3 regions of the Streptomyces sp. NPDC057249 genome follow, and region 2 is predicted to be linked to each of the others. Evidence: riboswitches for the same ligand, from Rfam matches in the RefSeq annotation. Region 2 holds a riboswitch; each other region holds the start of a gene.
What was found. A riboswitch is a leader RNA that binds a small molecule or an ion and turns the genes downstream of it on or off. The one in region 2 is predicted to bind thiamine pyrophosphate.
Positions count from the first base shown of each region.

Region 1: another riboswitch for thiamine pyrophosphate. It lies ahead of ACFUJY_RS19985 (thiamine ABC transporter substrate binding subunit); the one in region 2 lies ahead of thiC (phosphomethylpyrimidine synthase ThiC).
Region 3: another riboswitch for thiamine pyrophosphate. It lies ahead of thiO (glycine oxidase ThiO); the one in region 2 lies ahead of thiC (phosphomethylpyrimidine synthase ThiC).

Region 1 is NZ_JBHUXS010000010.1:76,457-86,999, reverse strand. Features, by position in the region: gene tsf (translation elongation factor Ts) at 1-81, shown strand, start outside; gene pyrH (UMP kinase) at 238-1,014, shown strand; gene frr (ribosome recycling factor) at 1,172-1,729, shown strand; gene ACFUJY_RS20000 (phosphatidate cytidylyltransferase) at 1,729-2,820, shown strand; gene ACFUJY_RS19995 (hypothetical protein) at 2,886-3,413, opposite strand; gene rlmN (23S rRNA (adenine(2503)-C(2))-methyltransferase RlmN) at 3,531-4,637, shown strand; TPP riboswitch at 4,709-4,825, shown strand; gene ACFUJY_RS19985 (thiamine ABC transporter substrate binding subunit) at 4,910-6,019, shown strand; gene ACFUJY_RS19980 (ABC transporter permease) at 6,106-7,710, shown strand; gene ACFUJY_RS19975 (ABC transporter ATP-binding protein) at 7,714-8,739, shown strand; gene ACFUJY_RS19970 (LOG family protein) at 8,743-9,873, opposite strand; gene ACFUJY_RS19965 (hypothetical protein) at 9,969-10,543, opposite strand, start outside.
Region 2 is NZ_JBHUXS010000001.1:575,395-585,937, forward strand. Features, by position in the region: gene ACFUJY_RS02765 (IclR family transcriptional regulator) at 1-727, shown strand, start outside; gene ACFUJY_RS02770 (SsgA family sporulation/cell division regulator) at 829-1,266, shown strand; gene ACFUJY_RS02775 (YibE/F family protein) at 1,346-2,674, opposite strand; TPP riboswitch at 2,746-2,879, shown strand; gene thiC (phosphomethylpyrimidine synthase ThiC) at 2,872-4,665, shown strand; gene ACFUJY_RS02785 (hypothetical protein) at 4,720-5,532, opposite strand; gene ACFUJY_RS02790 (metallophosphoesterase) at 5,715-6,773, opposite strand; gene ACFUJY_RS02795 (LacI family DNA-binding transcriptional regulator) at 6,949-8,061, opposite strand; gene hisC (histidinol-phosphate transaminase) at 8,433-9,512, shown strand; gene ACFUJY_RS02805 (cytochrome ubiquinol oxidase subunit I) at 9,752-10,543, shown strand, end outside.
Region 3 is NZ_JBHUXS010000006.1:342,802-353,344, forward strand. Features, by position in the region: gene metF (methylenetetrahydrofolate reductase [NAD(P)H]) at 1-646, opposite strand, end outside; gene thiE (thiamine phosphate synthase) at 786-1,439, opposite strand; gene ACFUJY_RS14380 (Rv2175c family DNA-binding protein) at 1,545-1,910, opposite strand; gene ACFUJY_RS14385 (NAD(P)/FAD-dependent oxidoreductase) at 1,961-3,214, opposite strand; TPP riboswitch at 3,295-3,406, shown strand; gene thiO (glycine oxidase ThiO) at 3,404-4,579, shown strand; gene thiS (sulfur carrier protein ThiS) at 4,576-4,794, shown strand; gene ACFUJY_RS14400 (thiazole synthase) at 4,797-5,591, shown strand; gene pknB (Stk1 family PASTA domain-containing Ser/Thr kinase) at 5,680-7,620, shown strand; gene ACFUJY_RS14410 (deoxyribonuclease IV) at 7,659-8,486, shown strand; gene ACFUJY_RS14415 (sulfite oxidase-like oxidoreductase) at 8,505-9,137, opposite strand; gene bfr (bacterioferritin) at 9,291-9,770, shown strand; gene ACFUJY_RS14425 (bacterioferritin-associated ferredoxin) at 9,777-10,019, opposite strand; gene ACFUJY_RS14430 (class II 3-deoxy-7-phosphoheptulonate synthase) at 10,186-10,543, opposite strand, start outside.

The DNA of each region.
Region 1 (10,543 bases), on a different contig from region 2:
AACAAGAAGTCGGTCCAGAAGGTTCTGGACGAGGCCGGTGTCACCCTGAAGCGCTTCACGCGTATCAAGGTCGGCATCTGAGTCCGTCCGCGTAAAACGGCGGACCCGGTAGGGTCTGGTGCAGTCGACGGCCGCACACCGCCGTACGACCGCAGATCTGACGAGGAGGCCATTGCCGCAAGGGACACCAGACCCACCGGCAATGGCCTTCTTCGTATGTGCACGAGGAGAATCCCCATGAACAAGGGCGCGGACGCCGCCAAAGACGACGACAAGCGCGAGGACGGCAAGGTGCCCGGACGCTTCATGCTGAAGCTGTCCGGGGAGGCGTTCGCCGGCGGCGGGGGTCTCGGTGTCGACCCCGACGTCGTGCACGCCATCGCCCGCGAGATCGCGGCAGTCGTCCGGGACGGCGCGGAGATCGCGGTCGTCATCGGCGGCGGCAACTTCTTCCGCGGCGCCGAGCTCCAGCAGCGGGGCATGGACCGGGCGCGCTCCGACTACATGGGCATGCTCGGCACCGTGATGAACTGCCTCGCCCTCCAGGACTTCCTGGAGAAGGAGGGCATCGACTCCCGCGTCCAGACCGCCATCACCATGGGCCAGGTCGCGGAGCCGTACATCCCGCTGCGCGCCGTGCGGCACCTGGAGAAGGGCCGCGTCGTGATCTTCGGCGCGGGCATGGGCATGCCCTACTTCTCCACCGACACCACCGCCGCCCAGCGCGCCCTGGAGATCGACGCCGAGGCGCTGCTCATGGGGAAGAACGGCGTGGACGGGGTCTACGACTCCGACCCGAAGACCAACCCCGCCGCGGTCAAGTTCGACGCGCTGGAGTACAGCGAGGTGCTCGCCCGCGACCTCAAGGTCGCCGACGCCACCGCCATCACGCTCTGCCGTGACAACGAGCTGCCGATCCTCGTCTTCGAGCTCACCACCGCGGGCAATATCGCCCGCGCCGTCAAGGGTGAGAAGATCGGCACGCTCGTGAGCGACCAGGACACCCGCGCCTGACCATGGGCGCGTCCACCGGTGAGGCCCGGTGGGACAGGGGCGCGGGACCGCCCCGGAAGATGGACAACGGCCTGCCGGTCGGACACCGTGCAGGTGAGGACGCGACGCAGGACCCGCCGGGCCCGCCGGGCCCGTTCACAACACGCAGGAGCACGTGGTGATCGAAGAAACCCTCCTCGAGGCCGAGGAGAAGATGGAGAAGGCCGTCGTCGTCGCGAAAGAGGACTTCGCCGCGATCCGTACCGGCCGTGCGCACCCGGCGATGTTCAACAAGATCGTCGCCGACTACTACGGTGCGCCGACCCCGATCAACCAGCTGGCCTCGTTCTCGGTGCCCGAGCCCCGTATGGCCGTCGTGACGCCGTTCGACAAGACCGCGCTGCGCAACATCGAGCAGGCCATCCGCGACTCGGACCTCGGCGTCAACCCGAGCAACGACGGCAACATCATCCGGGTCAACTTCCCCGAGCTGACCGAGGAGCGTCGCCGCGACTACATCAAGGTCGCGAAGACCAAGGCCGAGGACTCCAAGATCTCGATCCGCGCCGTCCGCCGCAAGGCCAAGGAAGCGCTCGACAAGCTGGTCAAGGACAAGGAGTCCGGCGAGGACGAGGTGCGCCGCGCCGAGAAGGAGCTCGACGACACCACCGCGAAGTACGTCGCGCAGGTGGACGAGCTGCTGAAGCACAAGGAAGCCGAGCTGCTCGAAGTCTGATGAACGACTCTTCCTGGGGCGCTCCGCAGGGCGCCGGCCACCGGGTCGCGCCGGAGATGCAGGGTGCTGCGGCGGGTCCTGCCTACGATGTGCACGACGCCCAGCAGACTCGGCCCATGCCCATCGTGCCGGACGTTCCCGACGCAGGTAGAGACGCTGAAGACCGTGATCACCGGAACCAGGGGGCCGGACGCCTGAGCGGCGGCCCCCTGTTCCGCGACGAGAAGCCGCAGGAGCCCATGCCGACCGCGCCGCCGCCCCAGCCCCCGCAGAAGAAGCGCGCGGGCCGGGACCTGGGAGCCGCCATAGGGGTCGGCCTGGGGCTCGGCGCCCTGGTCGTCGTCTCGCTCTTCGTCGTCAAGGCGGTCTTCGTCGGCGTGATCGTGCTCGCCGTCGTCGTCGGGCTCTGGGAGCTCACCTCCCGCCTGGAGGAGCGCAAGGGCATCAAGGCGCCCCTCGTGCCGCTCGCCGTCGGCGGTGCCGCGATGGTCGTCGCGGGATACGCGCGCGGGGCCGAGGGCGCCTGGATCGCCATGGCCCTCACCGCCCTGGCGGTGCTCGTGTGGCGGATGGCCCAGCCGCCCGAGGACTACCTCAGGGACGTCACGGCGGGCATCTTTGCCGCGTTCTACGTGCCGTTCCTGGCCACCTTCGTCGCGCTGCTCCTGACCGCCGACGACGGCCCGCAGCGGGTGCTGACGTTCCTGCTGCTGACCGTGGTCAGCGACACGGGGGCGTACGCGGTCGGCTGGCGGTTCGGCAAGCACAAGCTGGCGCCGCGCATCAGCCCCGGCAAGACCCGCGAGGGCCTGTTCGGGGCGGTCGCCTTCGCCATGGTGGCCGGGGCGCTGTGCATGCAGTTCCTGGTCGACGACGGTTCCTGGTGGCAGGGGCTGCTGCTGGGCCTCGCGGTCGCGGCCAGCGCCACCCTGGGCGACCTGGGCGAGTCCATGATCAAGCGGGATCTCGGGATCAAGGACATGGGCACGCTGCTGCCCGGCCACGGCGGGATCATGGACCGGCTGGACTCGCTGCTGCCGACCGCCCCGGTGGTCTGGCTGCTCCTGGTGCTGTTCGTCGGTTCCGGCTGAGGCCGGCGTCCGCACATGGCTGAGGGGCCACCGCTCGCGAGCGGTGGCCCCTCAGCCATGTGGCGTCAGCCTTGTTCGCGCAGCGCCCTCCGCATGTCGCGGTAGAGGGTCAGCGCCCGGCGGCGGGTCCACAGGAGCCAGACACAGAACGCCGCCACGAAGACGGCGAAGAACAGGGAGTACCCGAGGGCCCCGCCGGTGAAGCCCAGGACGAGCAGACCGACCGCGATCAGGCCCATGGCGCCCAGCCAGTACGGCAGCCACCGCTCACCCCGCTCGATCTTCCCCAGCTGATCGTCGACGAGACGCCGCATCACGGCCCGTTCCCGCGGGTCGCGCGGCACCTCGTGGTGGCGGATCTTGCGCAGGAGGCCGGCGATGGCGCCCGGGGAGGCGCCCGTGACCCGGCTCATGCGCCGCCGCTGGAGAACGATGGCCACCATCGCGACGACGGTGAAAACGGCCCCCTGGACCAGCCACATGGCCGGGGGATCGTCGTGGCGTAACAGCGCGTTCAGGCCCACGCCGAGTCCGAAGACCAGCAGGCCCTGGCCGACCAGGCTGTCGTTGAACCAGTGCTTGACGGTGTGCACGGCATCTACCTCCTACGGCGGCTGCGGAACTCCCTGTGGTGGCCCGGTTACCCCGTAAGGTGCGCCTCACCGCGACGCACAGGGGCACCTCCGCGCGTCTGCGACACTGGAAGAACCATGCCTAAGCCCGGAGAACTCACTTTCGTCGCGCCCCGCGGAGCCAAGAAGCCGCCGCGGCACCTCGCCGACCTCACGCCCGCCGAGCGCAGGGAGGCCGTCGCCGCGATCGGCGAGAAGCCGTTCCGCGCCCAGCAGCTCTCGCAGCACTACTTCGCGCGGTACGCGCACGACCCGGCCGAGTGGACCAACATCCCGGCCGGCTCCCGGGACAAGCTCGCCGAGGCGATGTTCCCCGACCTGATGTCCGTCGTCCGGCACATCAGCTGCGACGACGACACCACCCGCAAGACCCTGTGGAAGCTGCACGACGGGACCCTGGTGGAGTCCGTCCTGATGCGCTACCCGGAGCGGGTCACGATGTGCATCTCCTCGCAGGCCGGCTGCGGGATGAACTGCCCGTTCTGCGCGACCGGGCAGGCCGGACTCGACCGCAACCTGTCGACCGCGGAGATCGTCCACCAGATCGTGGACGGCATGCGCGCGCTGCGCGACGGCGAGGTCCCCGGCGGGCCGGCCCGGCTCTCCAACATCGTGTTCATGGGTATGGGCGAGCCGCTGGCCAACTACAACCGCGTCGTCGGCGCGATCCGCCGGCTGACCGACCCCGAGCCCGACGGCCTCGGCCTCTCGCAGCGCGGGATCACCGTGTCGACCGTCGGCCTGGTCCCCGCCATGCTGAGGTTCGCCGACGAGGGCTTCAAGTGCCGCCTCGCGGTCTCGCTGCACGCCCCGGACGACGAGCTGCGCGACACCCTCGTGCCGGTGAACACCCGGTGGAAGGTGCGCGAGGTGCTGGACGCCGCGTGGGAGTACGCCGAGAAGTCCGGCCGCCGTATCTCCATCGAGTACGCCCTGATCCGCGACATCAACGACCAGGCGTGGCGGGGTGACCTGCTGGGCCGCCTCCTCAAGGGCAAGCGGGTGCACGTCAACCTCATCCCGCTGAACCCGACGCCCGGCTCCAAGTGGACCGCTTCGCGGCCGGAGGACGAGCGGGCGTTCGTGGAGGCCATCGCGAGCCACGGCGTGCCGGTCACCGTCCGCGACACCCGGGGCCAGGAGATCGACGGCGCCTGCGGACAGCTGGCGGCCTCCGAGCGCTGAGGGAGCGGGGTCCCGGACACCCGGGGCCCCGGCCGAAAACGGCCGTGTAGCCTGGGGCCGAAATCAACTGCATATTCCGACAGGGGAGCGCCACAGCGCTGAGAGTGCGGCACCGAGGACAGGTTGGCCGCAGACCCTCTGAACCTCGCCCGGGTCATTCCGGGTAGGAAGTTCGGACCATACTCAAGCTGTTGCGCCCTGCCCGCTTCCGGCTCCGGCCGGTGTGCGGGCGGGGCCGCGTCTCTTCCTGGTCACTCCAGGAGGAATCACACATGAGCACCACCCAGAAGGCCGCGGTCGCGGCCGTCGCCGCCGCGCTCGGCGTCACCGCGCTGGCCGGCTGCGGAAGTTCCGACGACCCGGCGTCCGGTTCCGGTTCCGGTTCCACCAAGGGGTCCGGTTCCAAGACCGTCACCCTGGTCAGCCACGACTCCTTCAACGCCTCCAAGGACGTCCTGAAGGAGTTCACCCGGGAGACCGGCTACACCGTCAAGGTCCTCGAGAGCGGGGACGCGGGCGCCGCCCTGAACCAGGAGATCCTGACCAAGGGCTCCCCGCGCGGCGACGTGTTCTTCGGCGTCGACAACACCCTGCTCTCGCGCGCCCTGGACAACGGCCTGTTCACCCCGTACGAGGCCAAGGGCCTGGACCGGGTCCCGGCCGATGTCCAGCTGGACGCGGACAAGCACCGGGTCACCCCGGTCGACACCGGCGACATCTGCGTCAACTACGACAAGAAGTACTTCGCCGACAAGAAGCTCGCACCGCCGAAGACCTTCGCCGACCTGGCGAAGCCCGCGTACAAGGACCTGCTGGTCACCGAGAACGCCGCGACCTCCTCGCCCGGCCTCGGCTTCCTCCTCGGCACCGTCGCCACCTTCGGCGAGGACGGCTACCAGGACTACTGGAAGAAGCTCAAGGACAACGGCGTCAAGGTCGTGGACGGCTGGGAGCAGGCGTACAACGAGGAGTTCTCCGGCTCGGCCGGCGGCAAGAAGGCCAAGGCCGACCGCCCGCTCGTCGTCAGTTACGCCTCCAGCCCGCCCGTCGAGGTGCTGTACGCGGACCCGCAGCCCAAGACCGCGCCGACCGGGGTCGCCACCGGGACGTGCTTCCGCCAGATCGAGTTCGCCGGTCTGCTGGACGGCGCGAAGAACGAGGCGGGCGGCAAGGCGCTGCTGGACTTCCTGATCGGGAAGAAGTTCCAGGAGGACATGCCGCTCACCATGTTCGTCAGCCCGGTCGCGAAGGACGCGAAGGTGCCCGAGCTCTTCACGAAGTTCGGTGCCACCGCCGACAAGCCGGCGACCGTCGCCCCGGACGCCATCGCCGAGAACCGTGAGCAGTGGGTCCAGTCGTGGTCCTCGCTCGTAGTGAAGTAGCGAAGACCCCCGTACGCGGCCCGGGCGCGCGCGGGAGGTCCGCACGCGCCCGGGCCCGGCGCGCGGCCGCGGTGCGGCTCGGCCTGATGGCCGTGCCCGTCGCGTTCTTCGCCCTGTTCTTCGCCTACCCGGTCGCCGCGATCGTGGGACGGGGGCTCAAGGCGGACGGCGTCTGGCAGTTCGGCCGGTTCGGCGAGGTGCTGGCCCGGCCGGAGATCCGGGACGTCCTCTGGTTCACGCTGTGGCAGGCGCTCGCCTCGACCGCGCTGACCCTGCTGATCGCGCTGCCCGGCGCGTATGTCTTCGCCCGGTTCGACTTCCCCGGCAAGCAGGTGCTGCGGGCCGTGGTCACCGTCCCGTTCGTGCTGCCGACCGTCGTCGTGGGCACCGCCTTCCTCGCGCTGCTCGGGCGGGGCGGGCTGCTGGACGAGCTGTGGGGCGTACGGCTCGACACCACCGTGTGGGCGATCCTGCTGGCCCACGTGTTCTTCAACTACGCGGTCGTCGTCCGCACCGTCGGAGGGCTCTGGGCGCAGCTCGACCCGCGCCAGGAAGAGGCCGCCCGGGTGCTCGGCGCGAGCCGGTTCACCGCCTGGCGGCGCGTCACGCTGCCCGCGCTCGCCCCGGCCGTGGCCGCCGCCGCCCTGATGGTCTTCCTCTTCACCTTCACCTCCTTCGGGGTCGTACAGATCCTCGGCGGCCCCGGCTTCTCCACGCTGGAGGTGGAGATCTACCGGCAGACCGCGCAGCTGCTCGCCCTGCCCACGGCCGCCGTGCTGACGCTCGTGCAGTTCGCCGCCGTCGGCGCGATCCTCGCCGTGCACGCCTGGACCGTACGCCGCAGGGAGCGCGCGCTGAAGCTGGTCGACCCGGCGACGACCGCGCGCAGGCCGCACGGGGCCGGGCAGTGGACCCTGCTCGCCGGGGTCCTGCTGAGCGTGCTGCTGCTGGTCCTGCTGCCGCTCGCGGTCCTCGTGGAACGCTCGCTGGGCGGCTCCGGCCTCGCCTACTACCGCGCGCTGACCTCGGCGGACGCCAACAGCGGTACGTTCCTGGTCGCGCCGGTCGAGGCCATCGGGAACTCGCTGCGCTACGCCCTCGTCGCGACCCTGATCGCCCTCGTCGTCGGCGGGCTCGCCGCCGCCGCGCTCACCCGGCGGGCGGGCCGGCTCGTCCGGGGCTTCGACGCGCTGCTGATGCTGCCGTTGGGGGTCTCCGCGGTCACCGTCGGCTTCGGCTTCCTGATCACCCTGGACAAGCCGCCGCTGGACCTCCGTACCTCCTGGATTCTGGTGCCGCTCGCCCAGGCACTGGTCGGGGTGCCCTTCGTCGTACGGACCATGCTGCCGGTGCTGCGGGCGGTGGACTCCCGGCTGCGCGAGGCGGCGGCGGTGCTCGGGGCCTCGCCCCTGCGGGCCTGGCGCGAGGTGGACTTCCCGCTCGTGCGGCGGGCGCTGCTGGTTGCCGCCGGGTTCGCGTTCGCCGTGTCGCTCGGGGAGTTCGGCGCGACAGTCTTCATCGCGCGGCCCGACAACCCGACGCTGCCGGTGGCCGTGGCCCGGCTGCTCGGCCGGTCCGGCGACCTGAACTACGGCCAGGCCATGGCCCTCAGCACCATCCTGATGCTCGTGTGCGCGGTCTCGCTGCTGCTGCTCGAACGCATCCGCACCGACCGATCCGGGGAGTTCTGAACGATGCTGACGCTCGAATCGGCCACCGTCCGCTTCGGCGACCGGGCCGCGCTCGACGGGGTCGACCTGGAGGTCGCCGACCACGAGACCGTCTGCGTCCTCGGACCGAGCGGCAGCGGCAAGTCCACCCTGCTGCGCCTGGTCGCCGGGCTCCAGGAGCCGGACGGCGGCCGGGTCCTGCTCGACGGCGCCGACCAGGACGGCATCCCGGTCCACCGGCGCGGGCTCGGCCTGATGTTCCAGGACCACCAGCTCTTCCCGCACCGGGACGTCGGCGCCAACGTCGCCTTCGGCCTGCGGATGCACGGGGCCGGCCGGGGCGAACAGAGCCGCCGGGTCGCCGAACTCCTCGACCTCGTGGGCCTGCCCGGCGCCGAACGCCGCGCCGTCGCCGCGCTCTCCGGGGGCGAGCAGCAGCGCGTCGCCCTCGCCCGGGCCCTCGCGCCCAGCCCCAGGCTGCTGATGCTCGACGAGCCCCTGGGCCAGCTGGACCGCAGCCTGCGCGAACGGCTCGTCGTCGAGCTGCGCGCCCTCTTCGGCCGCCTCGGCACCACCGTGCTCGCCGTCACCCACGACCAGGGCGAGGCGTTCGCGCTGGCCGACCGGGTCGTCGTGATGCGCGAGGGCCGCGTCGCCCAGGTGGGCACCCCGCTGGACGTGTGGCAGCGCCCCGCCTCCGCCTTCGTGGCGCGCTTCCTGGGCTTCGACAACGTGGTCGAGGCGACCGTCGAGGGGGACGCGGCGGACACGGCCTGGGGCGAGGTGCCGGTGCCGAAGGGGTCACCGCAGGGCGCGTGCGACCTTCTGGTGCGGCCGGCCGGGGTACGGATCGGTGGGCCGGAGACGGGGCTGCGCTGCGTCGTGGGCGCACGCACCTTCCGGGGCAGCCATGTCGCCGTGACCCTGCACCCGGAGCGCGGTCCGGTGCTGGAGGCCGAGTGCCCGCTGCGCGGGACACCGGAGGAGGGCGAGCGGGTGGGCGTCGCCTTCGACGCGTCGGAGTGCGTGGTGCTCCCCGCCCTGTTCTGAGGGCTACGCCCCCGAGAGCCGGGCCAGGGCGCCGGGCGCCTCCTCCACCGTGTCGACCAGGGCGATGCGGGCCGCCATCCTCCGGCCCGCCGCCAGCGTGCGCAGGAGCGGCCAGGCGGGAAGCTCGCGCGTCCAGTGGTCGTGGCCCACCAGCACCATCGGGACGGGTTCGCCGCGTGACTCGTAGTAGTTCGGGGTGGCGCTGTCGAAGATCTCCTGGACGGTGCCGGCCGCGCCGGGGAGGAAGATCACGCCCGCGTTCGACCGGGCCAGCAGCCCGTCCTCGCGCAGCGCGTTGGTGAAGTACTTGGCGATGTGTCCGGCGAACGGGTTCGGCGGCTCGTGGCCGTAGAACCAGGTGGGGATCGACACCGACGGGCCGCCGCCCGGCCAGCGCTCCCGCACCGCGAAAGCGGCCCGCGCCCAGTCGGTGACCGACGGGGTGAAGGACGGCACCGCGCCGAGCATCGCGCACGCCTCGTCCAGCATCGTGTCGGCGTGCGGCGCCGCGTACGCCCCCAGGTTGGCCGCCTCCATCGCGCCCGGGCCGCCCCCGGTCGCCACGGTGAGGCCGCTGCGGGCCAGGGTCCTGCCGAGCCGGGCCGCCGCCGCGTAACCGGCGCTGCCCCGGGGCGTCGCGTGGCCGCCCATCACGCCGGCCACCCGGGCCCCGGCGAGCACCTCCTCCAGCGCGTCGGAGATCGCGTCGTCGTGGAGCGCCCGGAGCATCGAGGCGAACGCGTCCCCGTCCGACCGGGTCCGCCGGAACCAGTCGTGGGCCAGGGCGTCCGGCGTGGCCGCGTAGCCCTCCCGCGCGATTCCGTCGTAGAGCGCGTCGGGGGAGTAGAGCAGGCCCCGGTACGGATCGAAGGGCAGGCCGGGGACGGGCGGGAAGACGAAGGCGCCGTCGGCCCGGACCTTCTCCTCGGCGCGGGGCTCCATCAGGCAGCCGAGGAACACGGCGCCCGCGGTGTCCGTGGCCAGCAGCGCCGCGCTCCGCCCCGTCAGGTCCACCGACTGCACGCGGCGCCCGGCCAGCGAACCGGCGGCCACCGCCGCGTCGAACTCGGCCCGCGACTCGATCTCGTCGCCGTGGCCGTTCCGGTACTCGTCCGCGCTCTCCACGCGGCTCATGCTACGAAACGTTCATCCGATCCGGACGGGCCCCCGCGCGCACGCGGAACCGGCCGGGCAGGGGCCCGGCCGGTCCGGTGGGCGTCCAGCCGCGCTCAGGGGGTCAGCGGCAGCGCGGCCAGCTCGGCGATCGCCCAGGTGAGCGGGGCGAAGAGGACCAGCAGCGCCCCCGCGCGCAGGGCGGTCGCCGCGCGCAGCGCCGAGGCCGGCGCCCCGAGCCGCAGCAGGGCCCTGGCCGTCTCCGCGCGGGCCTGCCGGGCCTCCAGGGCCGAGGTCAGCAGCGTCGCCGTGGTGCAGCCGACGACGAGCACCGCCCCCAGGGCCGTGAGCGGGCCGAACGGCCGGGACCCCGTCCCGTACAGCGCGAAGGCGGCGACGACCGCCGACAGGACCGCGCAGACGATGCCCAGCGGGCGGCCGATCCGGCGCGCCTCGTCCATCAGGACCCGGCCGGCCAGCAGGCGTACCGCCCCCGGCCGGACCGTCTGGAGCAGCTTGCCGCACAGGTGGGTCAGGCCGGGGCCCGCCGTGGCCAGGCCGATCGCGGTCAGCGTCCAGCCGACGAGCACCCAGGCCGGAGTGGCGTCCGGCTTGCCGGGAAGCGGGAAGGGGCTGCCCGCCGCGCCCCGGCTCGCGTACGCCTCGACGGCGAGCCCGGCGGCGGTCAGGG
Region 2 (10,543 bases):
GGTGCAGCGGGCGCTGAGGCTGCTGGAGGCCGTGGGCACCCATCGCGACGGGGCTCCGGCCAAACAGCTCGCGAGGGAAGCGGGGCTTCCCCTCCCCACCGCCTACCACCTGTTGCGGACCCTGACCCACGAGGGGTATCTGCGCCGGGAGAACGGCGTCTTCCACTTCGGTGCAGCCGCCGAACGGCTGATGGGCGACCGCGCCGCCCAGAACCGTCGCAGCGTGATGGCCCGTTCGCTGGGCCGCTGGCGGGACATCGTGGGGGCCCCGGTGTACTGCGCCATCTACCGTGAGGGTGAGATCGAACTCCTCGCCGTGGCGGACACCCCCGAGCGGCCGGCGGTCGACGAGTGGGCGGCGTTCCGCGAGACCGGGCACGCGCACGCGATCGGCCAGTGCCTGCTGAGCCGGCTCGACGAGAAGGCCCGCGAGGACCACCTGGACCGGCATCCGGTGCGCCCGCTGACCCGGTACTCGGTGCGCGACCGTGCGGCGTTCCTGACCCGGCTGCGGTCGCTGGAGCGTACGGAACCGGTCATCGAGCGTCAGGAGTACGCGCTCGGGACCGTCTGCGCGGCCATCCCGATCACGGCCGGATTCACCGCTGCCGCGATGGCCATTTCGGTCCCCCTCCACGAGGAAGAACGGTTGCTGCCCGCAGTCGAACGACTACGCGGTGAAGTGTCGAGCCTCTTGCGTTCGTTCGTGTTCTCTATCAGTATCTGAAAAATCACTCCTTGTGATCTGCTATCGCGTGCACCACGATGGCGTCAATAGGGCCATGGGGGATCATTCCTGGCCAGATTCATCTACTGCGGGGTTGAACGATGCGCGAGTCGGTTCAAGCTGAGGTCATGATGAGCTTCCTCGTCTCCGAGGAGCTCTCATTCCGTATCCCGGTGGAGCTCCGGTACGAAGTGTGCGATCCGTACGCGATCCGGATGACCTTCCATCTGCCCGGCGACGCCCCCGTCACCTGGGCCTTCGGCCGCGAGCTGCTGCTCGACGGCCTCAACAGCCCCAGTGGTGACGGCGATGTACACATCGCGCCGACCGAGCCGGAGGGGCTGTGCGATGTCCACATCCGGCTGCAGGTGGGCGCCGACCGTGCGCTCTTCCGGGCAGGCACGGCACCTCTTGTCGCCTTCCTCGACCGAACGGACAAGCTGGTGCCCCTCGGACAGGAGTGCACGCTGGGTGACTTCGACGGCAATCTGGAGGAGGCGCTGGGGCGCATTCTGGCCGAAGAGCAGAACGCGGGCTGAAGCGGCCCGCGGCCCGGTGGGCGTCTTGCCACTCGAACACGGCGCCTGCCGATCGGGTGAATCACGCTGTGTGGTCCGGTCACGACCGCGCCCGCCTTCGCCGTCCCCGGCCGCTCCGCACGGGTGCCGAAGCCCCGGCTTCCGCGCCGACCCCCGTGCGGTCCGCGGAGACGACCAGCGCCGCGAGGGCTGTCGTCACCGGCACGGAGGCGATCAGCCCGATCGAGCCGACGAGGGTGCGCACGATCTCTTCCGCCACCAGCTCGCTGTTGGCGACCGTTCCCACACTGCTCTGCGCGACCGTGAACAGCAGCAGGAGGGGCAGCGCGGCGCCCGCATAGGCGAGCACCAAGGTGTTGACCACGGAAGCGATGTGGTCGCGGCCGATCCTGATCCCTGCCCGGTAGAGCTGCTTCGCACTCATGCCGGGGTTCGCCTGGCGCAGCTCCCAGACCGCCGAGGTCTGGGTGACCGTGACGTCGTCGAGCACTCCCAGGGAGCCGATGATGACGCCGGCCAGCAGCAGTCCGCTCATGTCGATGTGCGGATACAGGCCGTGGATGAGGCCGGTGCTGTCGTCGGTGTTCCCGCTCAGGCTCGCCCAGCCGATGAAGAGCGAGCCGAGCAGCCCGATCAGGAGCAGTGAGATCAGGGTGCCGATGACGGCGACGGAGGTGCGGGCGGTCGGCCCGTGGCAGAGGTAGAGCGCGATCAGCATGATCGCTCCGGCCCCGACGACCGCCACCAGCAGCGGATTCGAGCCCTGCAGTATGGCCGGAAGGATGAACAGGGTCAGCACGGCGAACGACAGGGCGAGCGCCATCAGGGCCATGACCCCGCGCATCCTGCCCACGAGGACCACCGCGAGGGCGAAGATCCCGGCCAGCAGATACAAGGGGAACTTCCGGTTCACGTCCGTCACGGAGTACTGGAGGTCATGGGGCGCGGCGGGGGCGTACGCCACCACCACCCCCTGGCCCTCCCTCAGCTGCCTCGGCGCGTCCGGCTGCACGACCTCGACGAACCGGCGTCCCGCGTCGGGACCGCTGGTGACCTCGACGGTGGCCTTCTTGCAGAGGGCACCGGACGCCGGCCGTCCCTCGGGGGGCCGGGTCTCGCCGTCGACGGGAAGCTGGGCGGCGTTCACGTCCTTGCAGTCGATCTTGACGACGCTCACCACCTTTCCCTGCTGGGTCTGCCGGTCGAAACCGACACCGGTCCGTTCGTGCGCCGGCGCGCCGCCCGGCCAGAGCGCCACGAGGCCGACGAGCACGGCGGTCGCGAAGGGGATCAGCACGGCGGCGATCACCTTGCGCAGATGGGTCGAGACGGGTGCGGCCGGGCCATGGCTGTGCGTGTGCGCGTGCTGATGGCCCTGCGGTTCCGGTTCGCGATGAGGGGACGTCACCGGCCGATCATCGCAAGAAGGGAGGGGGCCCTCTGTTCAGCTCGCCCGTCCGGGGGCTAGCGTGGTGGCACCTTTGCACACGCGGGAGCTCGGAGCACCGGGCTGAGAGGGCGCTGACCGCCGTACGACCGTACGGGAGACGCTGCGCCGACCGCCGAACCTGTTACCGGGTAATGCCGGCGTAGGGAGTAGGTCTCATGACCACATCGGACACACGCACGCCTGCCTCCCATCAGGGCGACGAGGCCGGGAAGTCCATCGGCTGGCACAAGGGATACGTCCAGGGGCCGCGCCCCGACATCCGGGTGCCGGTCCGTCAGGTGCACCTGACCAACGGCAAGGACGTGACCCTGTACGACACGTCCGGGCCGTACACCGACCCCGCGGCCGAGACCGACGTCCGGCGCGGTCTCGCACCGCTCCGGGAGAACTGGATCATTGCCCGCAGCGACACCGAGGAGTACGCGGGCCGCCCCGCCCGCCCCGAGGACGACGGGCTCAAGCACACCTCGCCGCGGGGTGGGCTGCGCAATCTGGACGCGGTGTTCCCCGGCCGGCCGCGCCGCCCGCGGCGGAGCCGGGACGGCCGGCCCGTCACCCAGCTCGCGTACGCCCGCAGGGGCGAGATCACCCCGGAGATGGAGTACGTCGCCGTCCGCGAGAACGTCGCGGCGGAAGTGGTGCGCGAGGAGATCGCGGCCGGGCGTGCCGTGCTGCCCGCCAACGTCAACCACCCGGAGACCGAGCCGATGATCATCGGCAAGCGGTTCCTGGTGAAGGTCAATGCCAACATCGGCAACTCCGCGGTGACGTCCTCCATCGAGGAGGAGGTGGACAAGATGACGTGGGCGACCCGGTGGGGCGCGGACACGGTCATGGACCTTTCCACCGGCCGCAACATCCACACCACCCGTGAGTGGGTTCTTCGCAATTCACCCGTACCGATCGGAACCGTCCCGCTCTACCAGGCCCTTGAGAAGGTCGACGGGCGGGCCGAGGAACTGACGTGGGAGATCTACAAGGACACCGTCGTCGAGCAGGCCGAGCAGGGCGTGGACTACATGACGGTGCACGCCGGCGTACGCCTGCCGTATGTGCCGCTGACCGCCCGGCGCAAGACCGGCATTGTCTCCCGGGGCGGTTCGATCATGGCGGCGTGGTGCCTGGCCCACCACAAGGAGTCGTTCCTGTACGAGCACTTCGAGGAGCTCTGCGAGATCCTCGCCGCGTACGACGTCACGTACTCATTGGGCGACGGGCTGCGCCCCGGGTCGATCGCGGACGCCAACGACGAGGCGCAGTTCGCCGAACTGCGCACGCTCGGCGAACTGAACGCGGTCGCCAAGCGGTTCGGCGTGCAGACCATGATCGAAGGGCCGGGACACGTCCCGATGCACAAGATCAAGGAGAACATCGACCTTCAGCAGGAGATCTGCGAGGAGGCGCCGTTCTACACGCTCGGCCCGCTGACCACCGACATCGCGCCGGCGTACGACCACATCACCTCGGGGATCGGCGCCGCGATGATCGCCTGGTGGGGAACGGCGATGCTCTGCTACGTGACGCCCAAGGAGCATCTGGGGCTGCCGAACCGGGACGATGTGAAAACCGGGGTCATCACGTACAAGATCGCGGCCCATGCCGCCGACCTGGCCAAGGGGCACCCGGGGGCGCAGGAGTGGGACGACGCGCTGTCCGACGCCCGGTTCGAGTTCCGCTGGGAGGACCAGTTCAATCTGGCGCTCGACCCGGACACGGCGCGGGAGTTCCACGACGAGACCCTGCCGGCGGAGCCCGCGAAGACGGCGCACTTCTGCTCGATGTGCGGTCCGAAGTTCTGTTCGATGAAGATCAGTCACAGCATCACCGAGCAGTTCGGTGGCGCGGACGGTACGGAGGCGACGGCCGAGGAGGTCGCCGAAGGGATGCTCCGCAAGTCGCGTGAGTTCGCGGCGGGCGGGAACCGCGTCTATCTGCCGCTGGCCGACTGACCCGGTACGGACCGGTCGCGCACGGCTCCGGCGCCTTCCGCCGGGGCCGTGGCGTCAGTCCGGTTCGTGCTCCGGGCCGCCGAAGTCGGGGCTGCTGAAGTCCGGGCTGCTGTACGTGGGCCGAGACGCTGCCGGCGGGCCCTCGCCCGGGCCGGCGAAGTCGGGCCTGCTGTAGCCGATCTTGGGGAGGCGGCCCGTCGGGCGGTGCGGGGCGGGGACCACGGGGCCGGTGGCGGGCTCGGCGAGGGCGTCGCGCAGGAAGGGCACGATGCCCCGCTCCAGCAGCGCCTGCCGCCAGGCGTCCTTGGCGAGGGCCACCTCGTCGGGCAGGCGTTCGCGGGCTTCCCGGGCCGACAGGGAGGTCGAGCCGTTGCGCAGGGCGGCGACGAGCAGACCGATGGCGGCGACGAGGATGGCGGCGGCCGTGGCGGCGGCGAAGAACCAGCCCGCGTCCACCATGGGGCCGGCGAACGCCGGTGGTGGGTCCAGCATCTTCAGGAGGTAGCCGACCAGCAGGAATATGACCGCCGCGGTGCCCGCCAGCATCGGCGCCAGGACGGTGACGACCGCTCCTATCCCGGCACCCGACTGGTCGAGGCCGTCCGGCGACGGGCCGGCAGCCGTGTCCCGCGAGGGGGCGCGTGCTTCGTCACGGGCCTTCACGTACTGCTCGTACTCTGCGGCGGCCGTGGCGGTGATCAGGGCGACGGCCGCCATCGCCATGGTGCGCAGCTGGGCGGCGTTGAGGCGTTCGCCGACGGCGGCCAGTTCCGGTCGTTCGTGTGCGTGACGCAGTGCGTCGTCGAGGAGCCGTTCGTACTCGGGCCGGTCCTCGGTCAGCAGGTGCGGAGCGCTGTTCATCTGCATCCCCCGATGCTCCGTCGGGCCTGTGTGCCCGCTGGGTCCGGGCAGTTCGGGCGGAGACGGAGGAGAGCCTGCTACTGATACGCCGATGGTAGAGCGCGCACGGCACGCGGTGACAGAGGGTTTCCGGAAATAGCCCCCGTCCTCGGCGTGGTCAGGCCGGGACGGGTCTTCCCCGCAGGGCGTCAGTCATGCAGGGGGAGTTGGACGACCAGTAGCTTTCCGGCCATGGTCACTCCGCCGTCCATGGCGATGGCGAGCCCGTCCGCGTACACGTGCGGGCCGTCGACCTGCGGTCCGGCACCGTCCTCGCCGTCCTCGGAGCCGACCTCGCCGGTCAGGTACGGGATGGGGCTGTGGCCATGGACGACGCGCCGGCCGCCGTAGGCCGCCATCAGCTCCTGCACGGCCTGGGCGCCCGACTCGTCGCGGAAGGCGAACCGCTTGGTGAGCTTGCGGAACAGGTCCCAGCACTCGTCGGCGTCGTTACGGGTGAGGATGGCGTGCACCGTGTCGTTGACGTCCTCGATGGTGGAGCCGTAGTCGAGGTACGCCGTCGTGTCCGAGTGCATCAGGAGGTGCCCGTCCTCCTCGACGACGGCGTCGAGCCGGGACATCCACTGGAGGTGGACGTCCTGAAGGCGCTCCATGTCCGTCTTCTGTCCGCCGTTGAGCAGCCAGGCGGCCTGGAAGGTGGCCGTTCCCGCGCCGGAGTTCACCGGGGTGTCGCTGAACCGCTTGGCGCCGATGAGCAGCAGCTCGTGGTTGCCCATCAGGGCTTTGCAGTAGCCGCCGGCGGCAGCCGCCTCGGCGGAGAGCCGCATGACGAGGTCGATGACGCCGATGCCGTCGGGGCCCCGGTCGGTGAAGTCGCCGAGGAACCAGAGGCGCGCGTTGCCCGCCGCCCAGTGGCCTTCGGAGTCGATCAGGCCCTGCTCGGCGAGGGCGGCGAGCAGCTCGTCCAGGTAGCCGTGGACGTCACCGACGACGTAGAGGGGGCCGAGGCCCGGGCCGGCCGCGGGGCGCGGTTCGGGCGCGGGCTGCGCCTGGGCGGGTTCGTCGACGCTGATGACGGGAAGATCCCGCGCCGTCGGGGTGTACCCGTCCGGCGTCCCGCCCTCGGGGAAGGCGTTCCCCGGATGCGGAGACGCGGGCGGCGCGGGGGACTGCGCATAGGGCGGCACGCGGAAGTCGCGCAACGTCGCCGTCCGCACCACGGGTTCCTGACCGGCCCCCTGTGTCATCGACCCCTCCACACCACCGTCGCGCCGCCGTACACCTGACGGGCCCTGCTGGTCGGGTTGGTCCGCGGTGTCGTGCGCCCATCATAGGAATGCAGATCGTGCTCTGGGACGCACCAGGGGTGGTGAATCCTTCCGCATGCCAGGTTCGTCGGTCGATTGGTCCCAATTGGGATGATCAGTCCCCTGCCGGAGAACGCGGCGCACTGACCGTGGTGCGGGGCGGGCGGCGTTGTGAGGACGTCCGGACGATGAGCTCCGTCGGCACCACCCGTTCCACCGGACCGTCCTGGTCGATGCCCTCGATGGCGTCGATGAGCAGCTGGACGACCGCTGTGCCGATGCGCCGCGGCTTCAGCGAGAGCGTCGTGATCGGAGGCTCGGTCGTCGCGTACACCGTGGATTCGCTGCAGCAGACGAGGAGCAGGTCCTCCGGGACGCGCAGGCCGTAGCGGCGGGCGGCCGCCAGCAGGTCGGTGCCGTTGGGGTCGAAGAGCCCGTAGACGGCGTCGGGGCGGTCCGGACGGGCCAGCAGCCGGTCGGCGGCCACCGCTCCCGCGCACGGGTCGTGGGCGGGGTAGGACTCGTAGACCGGGTCCTGGCCCACCCGCTCGCACCAGTGCAGGTAGGCGGTGGTGGAGAGCCGGGTGTACGTGTCCGTGGTGGTGCCGGTGAGCAGTCCGATACGGCGGGCTCCGGCTGCGGCGAGATGGTCGAGGAGGTCGAGCACGGCGGCCCGGTGGTCGTTGTCCACCCAGGCGGTGACGGGCAGCGACCCGGCGGGGCGGCCGTCGGAGACGACGGGCAGCCCCTGGCGGACCAGTTCGGAGACGACCGGGTCCTGGTCGGACGGATCGATGACGACGGTGCCGTCGAGCGCCACGTTGGACCAGACGTCGTGGCGCGATGTGGCCGGCAGGATGACCAGGGCGTAGCCGCGGGCCAGTGCCGCCGAGGTGGCGGCTCTCGCCATTTCCGCGAAGTACGCGAACTCGGTGAAGGTGAAAGGTTCATCCCCGTACGTCGTCACGGTCAGGCCGATGAGGCCGGACTTGCCGGTACGGAGCGTGCGGGCCGCCGCGGAAGGGCGATAGCCCAGGCGCTCTGCGACCTCGCGGACATGGCGGCGGGTGGCGTCCGGGAGCCTGCCCTTGCCGTTGAGCGCGTCGGAGACGGTCGTGATGGAGACGCCGGCCGCGGCGGCCACATCCCGGATTCCGGCACGTCCCTGCCTGCCGCCGCGCCGGGGGGTCTCCGTCCGGCTCACCTGGTGCTTCCCTGCTGCTGTCATGGCGAGCCGATATTAGGGGTCGGGCGGGGAATTGGTCCGGTCGCATATGCACGCGTTGACAGGCACGTTTCTGCAAGGTCATCGGGCCGCAAACGCCTTATGAAGCAAGGCTGTTGGTGGGGTGCACCGTCATGTGTCATGCGTCCGGCCGGATGCACCTGCCGAGGGGGCGAGGTCTCGGGGAGGTCTCAACTCACCTTTTCGAGGGACGCGCGCCACGGAGTGAGCCACCAGCGCGCGCCACTCACGGTCACGCTCCCCCTCATTCCGGGTCTCACCGGACGAATCCGCTGTCCACCCGTTCGCAGCGGCGCCCAATCCTCATATGGTGAGCAGTATTGATGTGTACGGATGGCCGAGGAGGACCTGCGGTGAGCGAGACGAGCCCCAAGCTGCGTGCCGAGCTGGACGGTGTTCCCGCCTATGTGCCGGGCAAACCGGCATCGGCGGACGGACCGGCCGCTTTCAAGCTGTCCTCCAACGAGAACCCGTATCCGCCGCTGCCGGGAGTGATGGAGAGTGCGCTCGCAGCCGCTGAGCACTTCAACCGCTACCCGGACATGGCCTGCACGGGCCTGATGAACGAGCTGGCCGACCGCTTCGGTGTGCCCGTGTCGCATCTGGCCACCGGCACCGGTTCGGTCGGCGTGGCGCAGCAGCTGCTGCAGGCCACCTCGGGCCCGGGCGACGAGGTGATCTACGCCTGGCGCTCCTTCGAGGCGTACCCGATCATCACGCAGGTCAGCGGTGCGACCTCGGTCAAGGTGCCGCTGACCGACGGTGACGTGCACGACCTGGACGCGATGGCGGACGCGATCACCGACCGGACCCGGCTGATCTTCGTCTGCAACCCGAACAACCCGACCGGCACCGTCGTGCGCAGGGCCGAGCTGGAACGATTCCTCGACCGGGTTCCCAGTGATGTGCTCGTGGTGCTGGACGAGGCGTACAAGGAGTTCATCCGGGACACCGAGGTCCCCGACGGCATCGAGATCTACCGGGACCGCCCCAATGTGGCGGTGCTGCGGACGTTCTCCAAGGCGTACGGGCTCGCCGGGCTGCGGGTCGGCTTCGCGGTGGCCCATGAGCCGGTGGCCGCCGCCCTGCGCAAGACGGCGGTGCCGTTCGGCGTCAGCCAGCTCGCCCAGGACGCGGCGGTTGCCTCGCTGCGCGCCGAGGACGAGCTGCTCGGCCGGGTCGGCTCGCTGGTGTGCGAGCGGGACCGGGTCTCCGAGGCCCTGGCGCGGCAGGGCTGGACGGTGCCCGGGTCCCAGGCGAATTTCGTCTGGCTGCGGCTCGGTGAGCGCACCCTGGACTTCGCGGCGGCCTGCGAGAAGGCCGGGGTGGTGGTCCGGCCGTTCGCGGGTGAGGGCGTGCGCGTGACGATCGGCGAGAGTGAGGCGAACGACCTGTTCCTGAAGGTGACGGAGTCGTTCCGCCAGGAGCTGTGACCGGGCACCGTCCGGCAGCCGGGCCCCGTATCTCGTGAGAGGTGCGGGGCCCTTTCGTATGCCCGGCGCGGGGCCGGCGGGCGAAGGGGACCCCCCGGGCGAAAGCCTCGAAAGCGTGTGCGCCATAATTGCTTGTGAATGTGAACGCGTTCACAAGCGTGTCCTGCTTCCTCCCGTGATCCCTCGGATTTCACGGACAAATCGCCGTTGCGGCGGCGGTGACGTAAGGAGAAGACGACGTGGAGCTAGCTCTGGCGCCGGAGACCCTGGCGCGATGGCAGTTCGGTACGACGACCGTGTACCACTTCCTCTTCGTTCCTCTGACGATCTCTCTCGCGGCGCTCACCGCCGGTCTGCAGACCGCCTGGGTGCGGACGAACAAGGAGAAGTACCTCAGGGCCACCAAGTTCTGGGGAAAGCTCTTCCTGATCAACATCGCCATGGGTGTCGTCACTGGCATCGTCCAGGAGTTCCAGTTCGGGATGAACTGGTCCGACTACTCGCGGTTCGTCGGTGACATCTTCGGGGCTCCGCTCGCGTTCGAGGCCCTGATCGCGTTCTTCTTCGAGTCGACCTTCATCGGCCTGTGGATCTTCGGCTGGGACAAGCTTCCGAAGAAGATCCACCTCGCCTGCATCTGGATGGTGTCCCTCGGCACCGTCCTCTCCGCCTACTTCATCCTGGCGGCCAACTCCTGGATGCAGCACCCGGTCGGCTACCGCATCAACAAGGAACGCGGACGCGCCGAGCTCACCGACTTCTGGCACGTGCTCACGCAGAACACCGCGCTGACCCAGTTCTTCCACACCATCACGGCCGCCTTCCTGGTGGGTGGCGCGTTCATGGTCGGCATCGCGGCCTTCCACCTGGCCCGCAAGAAGCACATCCCGGTGATGCGGACCTCGCTGCGGCTGGGCCTGATCACCGTGGTGATCTCCGGCCTGCTGACCGCCGTCAGCGGTGACCAGCTCGGCAAGGTGATGTTCAAGCAGCAGCCGATGAAGATGGCGGCGGCCGAGGCACTGTGGGAC
Region 3 (10,543 bases), on a different contig from region 2:
TCGGTGTCTCGCAACCGGCCGCGACCACCCGGTCACGCATCCGGAGATATGCCTCGGGGTCGAAGAACATCTGCGTGATCGCGTAGTCGGCGCCCGCGCGGCACTTGTCCACGAAGTGGCGGACGTCGGTGTCCCAGTCGTCGGAGCGCGGGTGCCGCTCGGGGAACGCCGCGACGCCCACGCAGAAGTCGCCGGCCTCCTTGATCAGCCGGACCAGGTCCGCCGCGTACTTCACGCCCTGCGGGTGCTCGACCCAGGGGCCCATCGGGTCGCCCGGCGGGTCACCGCGCACGGCGAGGATGTTCCGGATGCCGGCGTCCGCGTACTGGCCGACCATGTTGCGCAGTTCGGCGACCGAGTGGTCGACGGCCGTGAGGTGGGCGACGGGGGTGAGCGTGGACTCGGCGGCGATGTCCTGGGTGGCCTTCACCGTCCCGGCGCGGGTGGAGCCGCCGGCGCCGTACGTCACCGAGACGAAGCTCGGCGCGACGGCCTCGACCCGGCGCAGCGCGTTCCACAGGTTGCGCTCGCCCTTCTCGGTCTTGGGCGCCCAGAACTCGAACGAGTACGAGGTCTCGCCGGTCGCGAGCATCTCACGCACCGTGCGCGCGCGATCTGTCCTGGTGGAAGGTGTGCCAAGGGCCATACGGGCAGGTTAACCAGGGCGGGACGGGCTCCCAACAGAACCGGAGTCATTTGCCGGAATTGACTGATTCTTGTCCATCCTTCGGACAGATGCGTCCCAGACCGGTTCCGGGCCGGCGCCCGGAAGCGGCCGTCCCGGGTCAGGCTCCGGCGCGCTCGCGGACCCGTCGTGCCAGCTCGGCGGCGGCCTCGCCGGGGTCGGACGCCTCGGTGAGGGCCCGCACCACGACGATCCGGCGGGCACCGGCGTCCAGCACCTGGTCGAGGTTGTCCGCGTCGATGCCCCCGATGGCGAACCAGGGGCGGGCGGGGGCGAGCGAGGCGGCGTAGCGGACGAGGTCCAGGCCGGGGGCGTGGCGGCCGGGCTTGGTCGGGGTGGGCCAGCAGGGACCGGTGCAGAAGTAGTCCACGCCGGGCTCGGTGACGGCGGCGTCGACCTCGGCCTCGGCGTGCGTGGAACGGCCGACGACCGGCTCGGCGCCGATGATCGCGCGGGCCGCCGGCACCGGCAGGTCGCCCTGGCCGAGGTGCAGCACGTCGGAGCCGATGGCGTGGGCCACGTCGGCCCGGTCGTTGACGGCGAGGAGCTTGCCGTGCCGCTTGCAGGCGTCCGCGAGGACCGCGAGGTGGTCGAGTTCCTCCCCGGCCTCCATGCCCTTGTCGCGGAGCTGGACGATGTCCACCCCGCCGGCGAGGACCGCGTCGAGGAAGTCGGGCAGGTCGCCCTGACGCCTGCGCGCGTCCGTGCACAGGTAGAGCCGGGCGTCGGAGAGCTGCGCGCGAGGCGTGGACATGGTGCGGTTCCCCCCGGGGAAGACGGTGCTGACGGTGGATCGGTGGTGCGGGCGCGGGGAAGCGGGCCGCCCGCTCGCGCGGTGCGGCCCGCTTCCCCGGTCGGTTCAGACGGCGAGCGCCTGGGCGCGGCGCTTCACCTCCGTGCCGCGATTCTCACTCAGTGCCTGCGCGGGGGTGCCGGGCAGGGTCGGGTCGGGGGTGAAGAGCCATTCGAGCATCTCCTCGTCGGAGAAGCCGTCGTCCTTCAGGAGCGTCAGGGTCCCGGAGAGGCCCTTGACCACCTTGTCGCCGTCGATGAAGGCGGCGGGCACCTGAAGCGCCCGGTTCTCCCCACGGCGTACGGCGATGAGCTGGCCCTCCTTGACCAGCTGCCGCACACGCGTCACCTCGACATCGAGCATTTCCGCGATGTCGGGCAGGTGGAGCCAGGCAGGGACGAGAGCATCGATCTTTGCGTCAATCTCGGTCACGGGACAAGCCTGCCATCCCGGACTGACAGCCGAAACCCGGACTCGGCCCTTCAGGTCCCGGGCCGTTGCGGCAGAACCGCCGACTTCAGCGGGACGGAGGGGTCCGCGGCCCGCTCCGCGTCGAGCCGGGCCCCCGCCTCGACGAGCCGGCGCCCCTGGGCCAGGTCGCGCGGGCGGCCGACCGCGAGCACCGCGACCAGGGCGCCGTCGCGCAGCCAGCACACCGACCAGGCGGGCCCGGCCGGATCGCCGCGCCACAGCAGGGTGTCCGCGTCCGCGTGGTGTCCGGCGTACTGCACGAACCGGCCGAACTGCTCGGACCAGAAGTAGGGCACCGGGTCGTAGGGCGGGACGTCCGCCGCGTCCCCGCCGGCGGCGATGTGGGCGGCGGCGGTCCTGGGCCCCTGGAGGGCGTTGTCCCAGTGGTGGACGACCAGCCGGGTGCCGTAGCGGGCCGAGGGGAAGGAGGCGCAGTCGCCGACCGCGTACACATCGGGCAGCGAGGTGCGCAGCGCGGCGTCGGCGGTCACCGAGCCCTCCGGCCCGAGCGCGATGCCGGAGCCGGCGAGCCAGCCGGTGGCGGGGCGGGCGCCGATGCCGACGACGACCGCGCCGGCCGGGAGGGTGCGCCCGTCGGCGAGGACCACCGTGCCGGGCTCGACGCGGGCGACCCGGGCGCCGGTGAGGAGCCGGGCGCCGCTCTCCTCGTACCAGGCGGCCATCGGGGCGGCGACCTCGGCGGGCAGGGCGCCGGCCAGGGGGCGGTCCGCGGCCTCCACGACGGTGACCTCGCAGCCGGCGGCGCGGGCGGCGGTGGCGAACTCGGCGCCGATCCAGCCGGCCCCGACGACCACGACCGGGTGCCCCGCTTCCAGGACGGGCCGCAGCCGGGCCGCGTCGTCCAGGGTGCGCAGCAGATGGACGCCGGGGACGCCGTCGGAGCCGGGCAGGGCGACGGGTTCGGCACCGGTGGCGAGGACCAGGACGTCGTAGGGGACCGGGCCCTGGGAGGTGTCCAGCTCGTGGTCGCCGGCGCGCACCCCGGTGACCTCGCAGCCCAGCCGCAGGGCGATGCCCAGCGCCTCGAAGTCGATGTCGAAGGCGGACTCCTCGGCCTTGCCGAGCAGCACCGCCTTGGACAGCGGGGGCCGGTCGTAGGGCTGGTGGGGTTCGGCGCCGATCAGCGTGACGGGTCCGGCGAAGCCCTGTTCCCGCAGGGCGACGGCGGTCTGCACACCCGCCATGCCCGCGCCCGCGACGACGACCCGGCGTTCCGTCCGCTCTGCCCTCTGCTGCTCGCTCACCCGCCCACCTTACGTAGCTGACCGAGCGTCAGGAAAGGGCGCCCCGTCCGGCCCCGGGGGGACGGGGTTTAGGGTGGCCCCGTAAGACACGCGGGAGCCCGGGCGCACCGGGCTGAGAGGGAGGCTGGCGGCCTCCGACCGTACGAACCTGATCCGGGTCATGCCGGCGAAGGGAGGGGCTGGACGCCCATGCGCACCCATCCCACCGAAGGGTCCGACGTCCTCGTCATCGGGGGCGGAGTCATCGGTCTGGTGACCGCCTGGCGGGCCGCGCGGCTCGGCCTGTCCACCGCGCTCGCCGACCCCGAGCCGGGCGGCGGAGCGGCCCGGGTGGCGGCCGGGATGCTGGCCGCCGTCACCGAACTGCACTACGGCGAGGAGACGCTGCTCGGGCTCAACCTCTTTTCCGCCCGGCGCTACCCGTCGTTCACGGCCGAGCTGGAGGAGGCGAGCGGGCAGGACATCGGCTTCCGCGCCTGCGGCACCCTGGCCGTCGCGCTCGACGCCGACGACCGCGCCCATCTGCGCGAACTCCACGAGCTGCAACGCCGCTCGGGCCTGGAGTCGGAGTGGCTGACCGGGCGCGAGTGCCGCCGCCTGGAACCGATGCTCGCCCCGGGCGTCCGCGGCGGCCTCCGGGTGGACGGCGACCACCAGGTCGACCCGCGCCGCCTCGCCGCCGCGCTGCTCACCGCGTGCGAACGGGCCGGCGTGGTCTTCCACCGCCGCCGCGCCGACCGCCTGTCCGTGGTCGCGGACCGGGCCGCGGGGGCCGTGCTCGACGACGGTACGGAGGTGGCCGCCGGCCAGGTCGTCCTGGCCGGGGGCAGCCTCAGCGGCCGGCTCGCCGGGGTGCCCGCCCGCGTCCTGCCACCGGTGCGCCCGGTCAAGGGCCAGGTGCTGCGCCTGACCGTGCCCCCGGCGTACGCCCCCTTCCTCTCGCGCACCGTGCGCGCGGTGGTCCGGGGCAGCCACGTCTATCTCGTGCCGCGCGAGAACGGTGAGCTGGTCGTCGGCGCCACCACCGAGGAGATGGGCTGGGACACCACCGTCACGGCGGGCGGGGTCTACGAGCTGCTGCGCGACGCCCACGAGCTGGTGCCCGGCATCACCGAGCTGCCGCTCACCGAGACCCGCGCGGGCCTGCGCCCCGCGTCCCCCGACAACGCCCCGCTGCTCGGCCGCACCGCACTGCCCGGCCTCCACCTCGCCACCGGCCACGGCCGCAACGGCGTGCTGCTCACCCCCGCCACCGGGGACGCCATGGCGTCGCTGCTGGCCGACGGCGAGCTGCCCGAGGCGGCCCGCCCCTTCTCCCCCGGCCGGTTCGCCCCGGCCCCCGCACCCCAGGAGCAGCCCGCATGACCGAGCCCACCCCGCTCACCGTGTCCGTGAACGGCGCACCGGCCGCCGTCGCGCCGGGCACCACCCTGGACGCCCTGGTCGCGACGCTGACCGACGCGCCGACGGGGGTGGCCGCCGCGCTCAACGAGACCGTGGTGCCGCGCGGCCAGTGGTCCGCCGCCGCGCTCACCGACGGCGACCGGGTCGAGGTCCTGACCGCGGTCCAGGGAGGCTGACGGTGTCCGACGACCTGTTCACCCTCGGCGGTACCGGGTTCACCTCCCGGCTGATCATGGGCACCGGCGGGGCGCCCAGCCTGGACGTGCTGGAGCGGTCGCTGATCGCGTCCGGCACGGAGCTGACCACCGTCGCGATGCGCCGCCTCGACCCGTCCGTGCAGGGCTCGGTGCTCTCCGTGCTGCGGAAGCTGTCCATCCGGGTGCTGCCGAACACCGCCGGCTGCTACACCGCCGGGGAGGCCGTGCTCACCGCCCGGCTGGCCCGCGAGGCCCTGGGCACGGACTGGGTCAAGCTGGAGGTGGTGGCGGACGAGCGGACCCTGCTGCCCGACCCGGTCGAGCTGCTGGACGCCGCCGAGATCCTGGTGGACGACGGGTTCACGGTGCTGCCGTACACCAACGACGACCCGGTCCTGGCCCGGAAGCTGGAGGACGTGGGGTGCGCGGCGGTCATGCCGCTCGGCTCCCCCATCGGCTCGGGCCTGGGCATCCGCAACCCGCACAACTTCCAGCTGATCGCCGAGCGGGCCGGGGTGCCGGTGATCCTGGACGCCGGCGCCGGGACCGCGTCGGACGCGGCGCTCGCGATGGAGCTGGGGTGCTCGGCGGTGATGCTCGCCTCGGCGGTGACCCGGGCCCAGGAGCCGGAGCTGATGGCCGCCGCGATGCGGCACGCGGTGGCGGGCGGGCGGCTCGCGTACCGGGCCGGGCGCATCCCGCGCCGCCACTTCGCGGAGGCGTCGTCGCCGGCCGCCGGACGGGCGGTGCTCGATCCGGAGCGGCCGGCGTTCTGACACGCGCCTGTCACGGCTCGGCTGCAGTCCTGCGCCGGGTTCGCTCCGCCGCGGCGGGCCTGTCCGCGGCGGCTCGTAGACTCGCATGGTGGATACGACCCTCCAGGACCCCCTCGTCGGGCAGCTGCTCGACGGCCGCTACCGCGTCGATGCCCGCATCGCCGTGGGCGGCATGGCCACGGTCTACCGGGCCATGGACATGCGGCTCGACCGGGTGCTCGCCCTCAAGGTGATGCACCCGGCGCTGGCGACCGACGCCTCGTTCGTCGAGCGCTTCATCCGCGAGGCCAAGTCGGTGGCGCATCTCGCCCACCCCAACGTGGTCGGGGTCTTCGACCAGGGCGCCCAGGGCCAGTACGTCTACCTGGCCATGGAGTACGTCGCCGGGTGCACGCTGCGCGACGTGCTGACCGAGCGCGGCGCGCTCCGGCCGCGGGCCGCGCTGGACATCCTGGAGTCGGTGCTCGCCGCCCTCGGCGCGGCGCACCGGGCGGGCTTCGTGCACCGCGACATGAAGCCGGAGAACGTGCTGATCGGGGACGACGGCCGGGTCAAGGTCGCCGACTTCGGCCTGGTCCGGGCCGTGGACGCGGTGACGAACACCACCGGGACGATCCTCGGCACCGTCTCGTACCTCGCCCCGGAGCAGATCGAGCACGGCACGGCGGACACCCGCGCCGACGTGTATGCCTGCGGGGTCGTGCTCTACGAGATGCTGACCGGCGACAAGCCGCGTGACGGGGAGTCCCCCGCCCAGGTCATCTACCAGCATCTGCACGAGGACGTGCCGCCGCCGTCCGCCGCCGTCCCGGGTCTGGCGCCCGAGCTGGACGCGCTGGTGGCGAGCGCCACCGCCCGGGACCCGGAGGCCCGCCCGTTCGACGCGGTGGGGCTGCTCGCCGGGGCCCGCCGGGCGCGCGCCGCGCTCACGGACGCGCAGCTCGACGCCGTACCGCCGCAGGCCCGGCCGGAGCCCGGTCCGGACGCCGAGGCGGCCGGGAGCGACGCGCGGACGACGGTGATCCCCCGGGTCCTGCCGAAGGACCTGGGCACCGCCCACCACACCAGCCGGCTGGAGATGCCCCCGCCCGCGCCCCCGGGACACCCGCGGCCGCCCCGCCGGACCGGGCCGCTCGCCGGCCCCCGGCGCGGGCTGATCGCGGCGGTCCTGGCGGTGCTCATCGTCCTGGGCGTCGGCGGCGGTGTCTGGTACATCAACTCCGGGCAGTTCACGAAGGTCCCCTCGCTGCTGGGCCAGACCGAGAAGGCGGCCGGGAAGCGGCTCTCCGACGCCGGCCTCGAGCTGAAGGGCGTGGAGCGGGCCTTCAGCGACACCGTCGACCGGGGCAAGGTGATCAGCAGCGACCCCGAGTCCGGCGCGCGGATCAGGGGCAACGGCTCGGTCTCGCTCGTCGTCTCGCGCGGCCCCGAGATCATCCAGGTGCCCGATGTCGCGGGCGACCGGCTCGCCGACGCCAAGCAGCGGCTGAAGGAGGCGGGCCTGCTCCCGGGCATGGTCACCAAGGAGTTCGACGAGGACGTGGCGGCCGGGGAGGTGGTGCGTACGGACCCCGAGGCGGGCACCGAGCGCCACGCGGACTCGGCGGTGGCGATCGTCGTCTCCAAGGGCAGCCCCGTCGACGTCCCGGACGTCACCGGGCTCTCCGTCGAGGACGCCACCGACACGCTGGCCGAGGAGGGCCTGAAGGTGAAGGTGAAGCCCGGCCGGGTGCACTCGCCGGAGGAGGAGGGCGACGTCGCCGTCCAGTCGCCGGAGGAGGGCGCCGAGGCGGCCGAGGGCGACACCGTGACGGTGACGATTTCCTCCGGGCCGCGCATGATCGACGTGCCGGACGTGGTCGGCAAGGACGTGGACGACGCCGAGGACGAGCTGAAGGCCGCGGGCTTCGAGGTCAAGGTCGACCGCGGGTTCCTCTCCTTCAGCGACAAGGTCGCCGGCCAGTCCGTGGACGGTGGCGACCAGGCCCCCGAGGGCAGCGTCATCACCATCAAGACCAAGGGACTGTAGAGATCCGTACGCGCAACCCCGTCGGCGGCCACGTCCCCGTGGCCGGCGGCCTCGCCAAGGTCGGCCTCCCCTACGCCCGCGAGATGGGCGCCGAGGCCGTCCAGGTCTTCGTCGCCAATCCGCGCGGCTGGGCCACCCCGGCCGGGAATCCGGCGCAGGACGCCCTGTTCCGCGAGCAGTGCGCCGCGGAGTCCGTACCGGCGTACGTACACGCCCCGTACCTGATCAACTTCGGTTCGCACACCCCGGCGACGGTGGAGCGGTCCGTGGAGTCCCTGCGCCACTCGCTGCGCCGCGCCCGCGGGATCGGGGCGCTCGGCGTCGTGGTGCACACGGGGTCGGCGACCGGCGGGCGGCCCCGCGAGGAGGCGCTGGCGCAGGTGCGGACGCAGATGCTGCCGCTGCTGGACGAGCTGACGCACGAGGACGACCCGTTCCTGCTGCTGGAGTCCACCGCCGGCCAGGGTTCCTCGCTCTGCTCGCGGACCTGGGACTTCGGCCCGTACTTCGAGGCGCTGGACGCCCATCCGAAGCTCGGTGTCTGCCTGGACACCTGTCACATCTTCGCGGCGGGGCACGACCTGGCCGGGCCGGGCGGGATGAAGGAGACGCTGGACCTGCTGGTGGAGACGGTCGGCGAGGGCCGGCTGAAGCTCATCCACGCCAATGACTCCAAGGACGTCTCCGGCGCCCACAAGGACCGGCACGAGAACATCGGCTCGGGCCACATCGGCGAGGAGCCGTTCCGCGAGCTGTTCACGCACCCGGCCACCGAGGGCGTGCCGCTGGTCATCGAGACGCCGGGCGGCAGGGAGGGCCACGCGGCGGACGTGGCCCGGCTCCAGGCGCTGCGCGACGGCGGGTGACCCGCCGGGGCGGCCCGGTCAGAGCTCGGGGCCGTCCCCGGGCTCCTCCTGGTAGGAGTAGCGCTGTTCCCGCCAGGGGTCGCCGATGTTGTGGTACCCGCGCTCCTCCCAGAAGCCGCGGCGGTCGGCGGTCATGTACTCGATGCCCCGGACCCACTTGGGGCCCTTCCACGCGTACAGATGGGGGACGACGAGCCGGAGCGGGAAGCCGTGTTCGGCGGTGAGCAGTTCGCCGCCCTTGTGGGTGGCGAACAGGGTCCGGTCGGAGAGGAAGTCGTCCAGCCGGACGTTGGAACTGAAGCCGTACTCGGCCCAGACCATCACATGCGTGACCTGAGGGGCGGGGGGCGCGAGGGCGACCACGTCGCGGGCGAGCACACCGCCCCACTCGGCGCCCAGCATGCTGAATTTAGTGACGCAGTGGAGATCGGCGACGACCGAGGAGAACGGCAGCGCCGAGAATTCCTCGTGGTTCCAGCAGTGCTTCTCACCGTCGGCGGTCGCACCGAAGACGCGGAATTCCCACCGCTCCGGTTTGAACTTCGGGACCGGCCCGTAGTGGGTCACCGGCCACCCGCGCTGCAGCCGCTGGCCCGGCGGAAGCTCGGACTGCTCTGACGCGCGGTGTTCCCGGCTTTCCGGCTGACCCATGACTCCATGGTGACAGACAGGCAGGGGTGGTCGTGACCAGGGCGGAGGCGATTCGGACAACTCATACTAAGCGTGCACTTACTGGACGGTCACCGGGGCGGGTGCGAGGATGCCGCCAACGTGCCCGGTTCACCGTTGGAAGGAGCCTCTGCGATGCAGGGCGACCCCGAGGTCATCGAGTTCCTGAATGAACAGCTGACCGCCGAATTGACTGCCATCAATCAGTACTTCCTGCACGCGAAGATGCAGGACAACTTCGGCTGGACGAAGCTCGCGAAATACACGCGCGCCGAGTCCTTCGACGAGATGAAGCACGCGGAGATCCTGACCGACCGCATTCTCTTCCTGGACGGCCTGCCGAACTACCAGCGGCTGTTCCACGTACGGGTCGGACAGACGGTCACCGAGATGTTCCAGGCGGACCGGCAGATCGAGGTCGAGGCGATCGACCGCCTCAAGCGCGGGATCGAGCTGATGCGCAACAAGGGCGACATCACATCGGCGAACATCTTCGAGTCGATCCTCGCGGACGAGGAGCACCACATCGACTACCTCGACACCCAGCTCGACCTGGTCGAGAAGCTGGGCGAGCCGCTGTACATCGCGCAGCTCATCGAGCAGCCGGACAGCTGACGGCCCTCAGGCGGCCTCGGGGAGCCCGGCCGCCGGAGCGGCGGCGGTGACGGGCGCCTGCTTCCGGTCCAGGAGCTCGCGGCGCGGGCAGGCTCCCCGGCCGAGCATCGCCTGGATGGTGCGCACGCAGCCGCCGCAGTCGGTGCCCGCCTTGGAGGCCGAGGCGATCTGGCGGGGCGTGCAGGCCCCGGCCGCCGCATGGTCCTTGACCTGCTGCTCGGTAACGCCGAAGCACGAGCAGACGTACATGCGGTTCACCTCCCGGGCGGGAACGGTTCGTGGGCGCCGCTCCGATGATCGGTGAGGCTAACCTAACCTTACCCGCCGCCCGGGGGTGACAGAAGCCCGGGAACGCCCTGTGGGGCACGGATCACATCGATCCGTGCCCCACAGTCCTACGGTGCCGCCGCGGCCCTTACTGGTCGCGGTACATCTCGGCGACGAGGAAGGCCAGGTCGAGCGACTGGCTGCGGTTGAGCCGGGGGTCGCAGGCCGTCTCGTAACGCTGGTGGAGGTCGTCCACGAAGATCTCGTGGCCGCCGCCGACGCACTCGGTGACGTCGTCGCCGGTCAGCTCGACGTGGATGCCGCCGGGGTGCGTGCCGAGGCCCTTGTGCACCTCGAAGAAGCCCTTGACCTCGTCCAGGACGTCGTCGAAGCGGCGCGTCTTGTGGCCGGAGGCCGCCTCGAAGGTGTTGCCGTGCATCGGGTCGGTCACCCAGGCGACCGTGGCACCGGAGGCGGTGACCTTCTCGACCAGCTCGGGCAGCTTG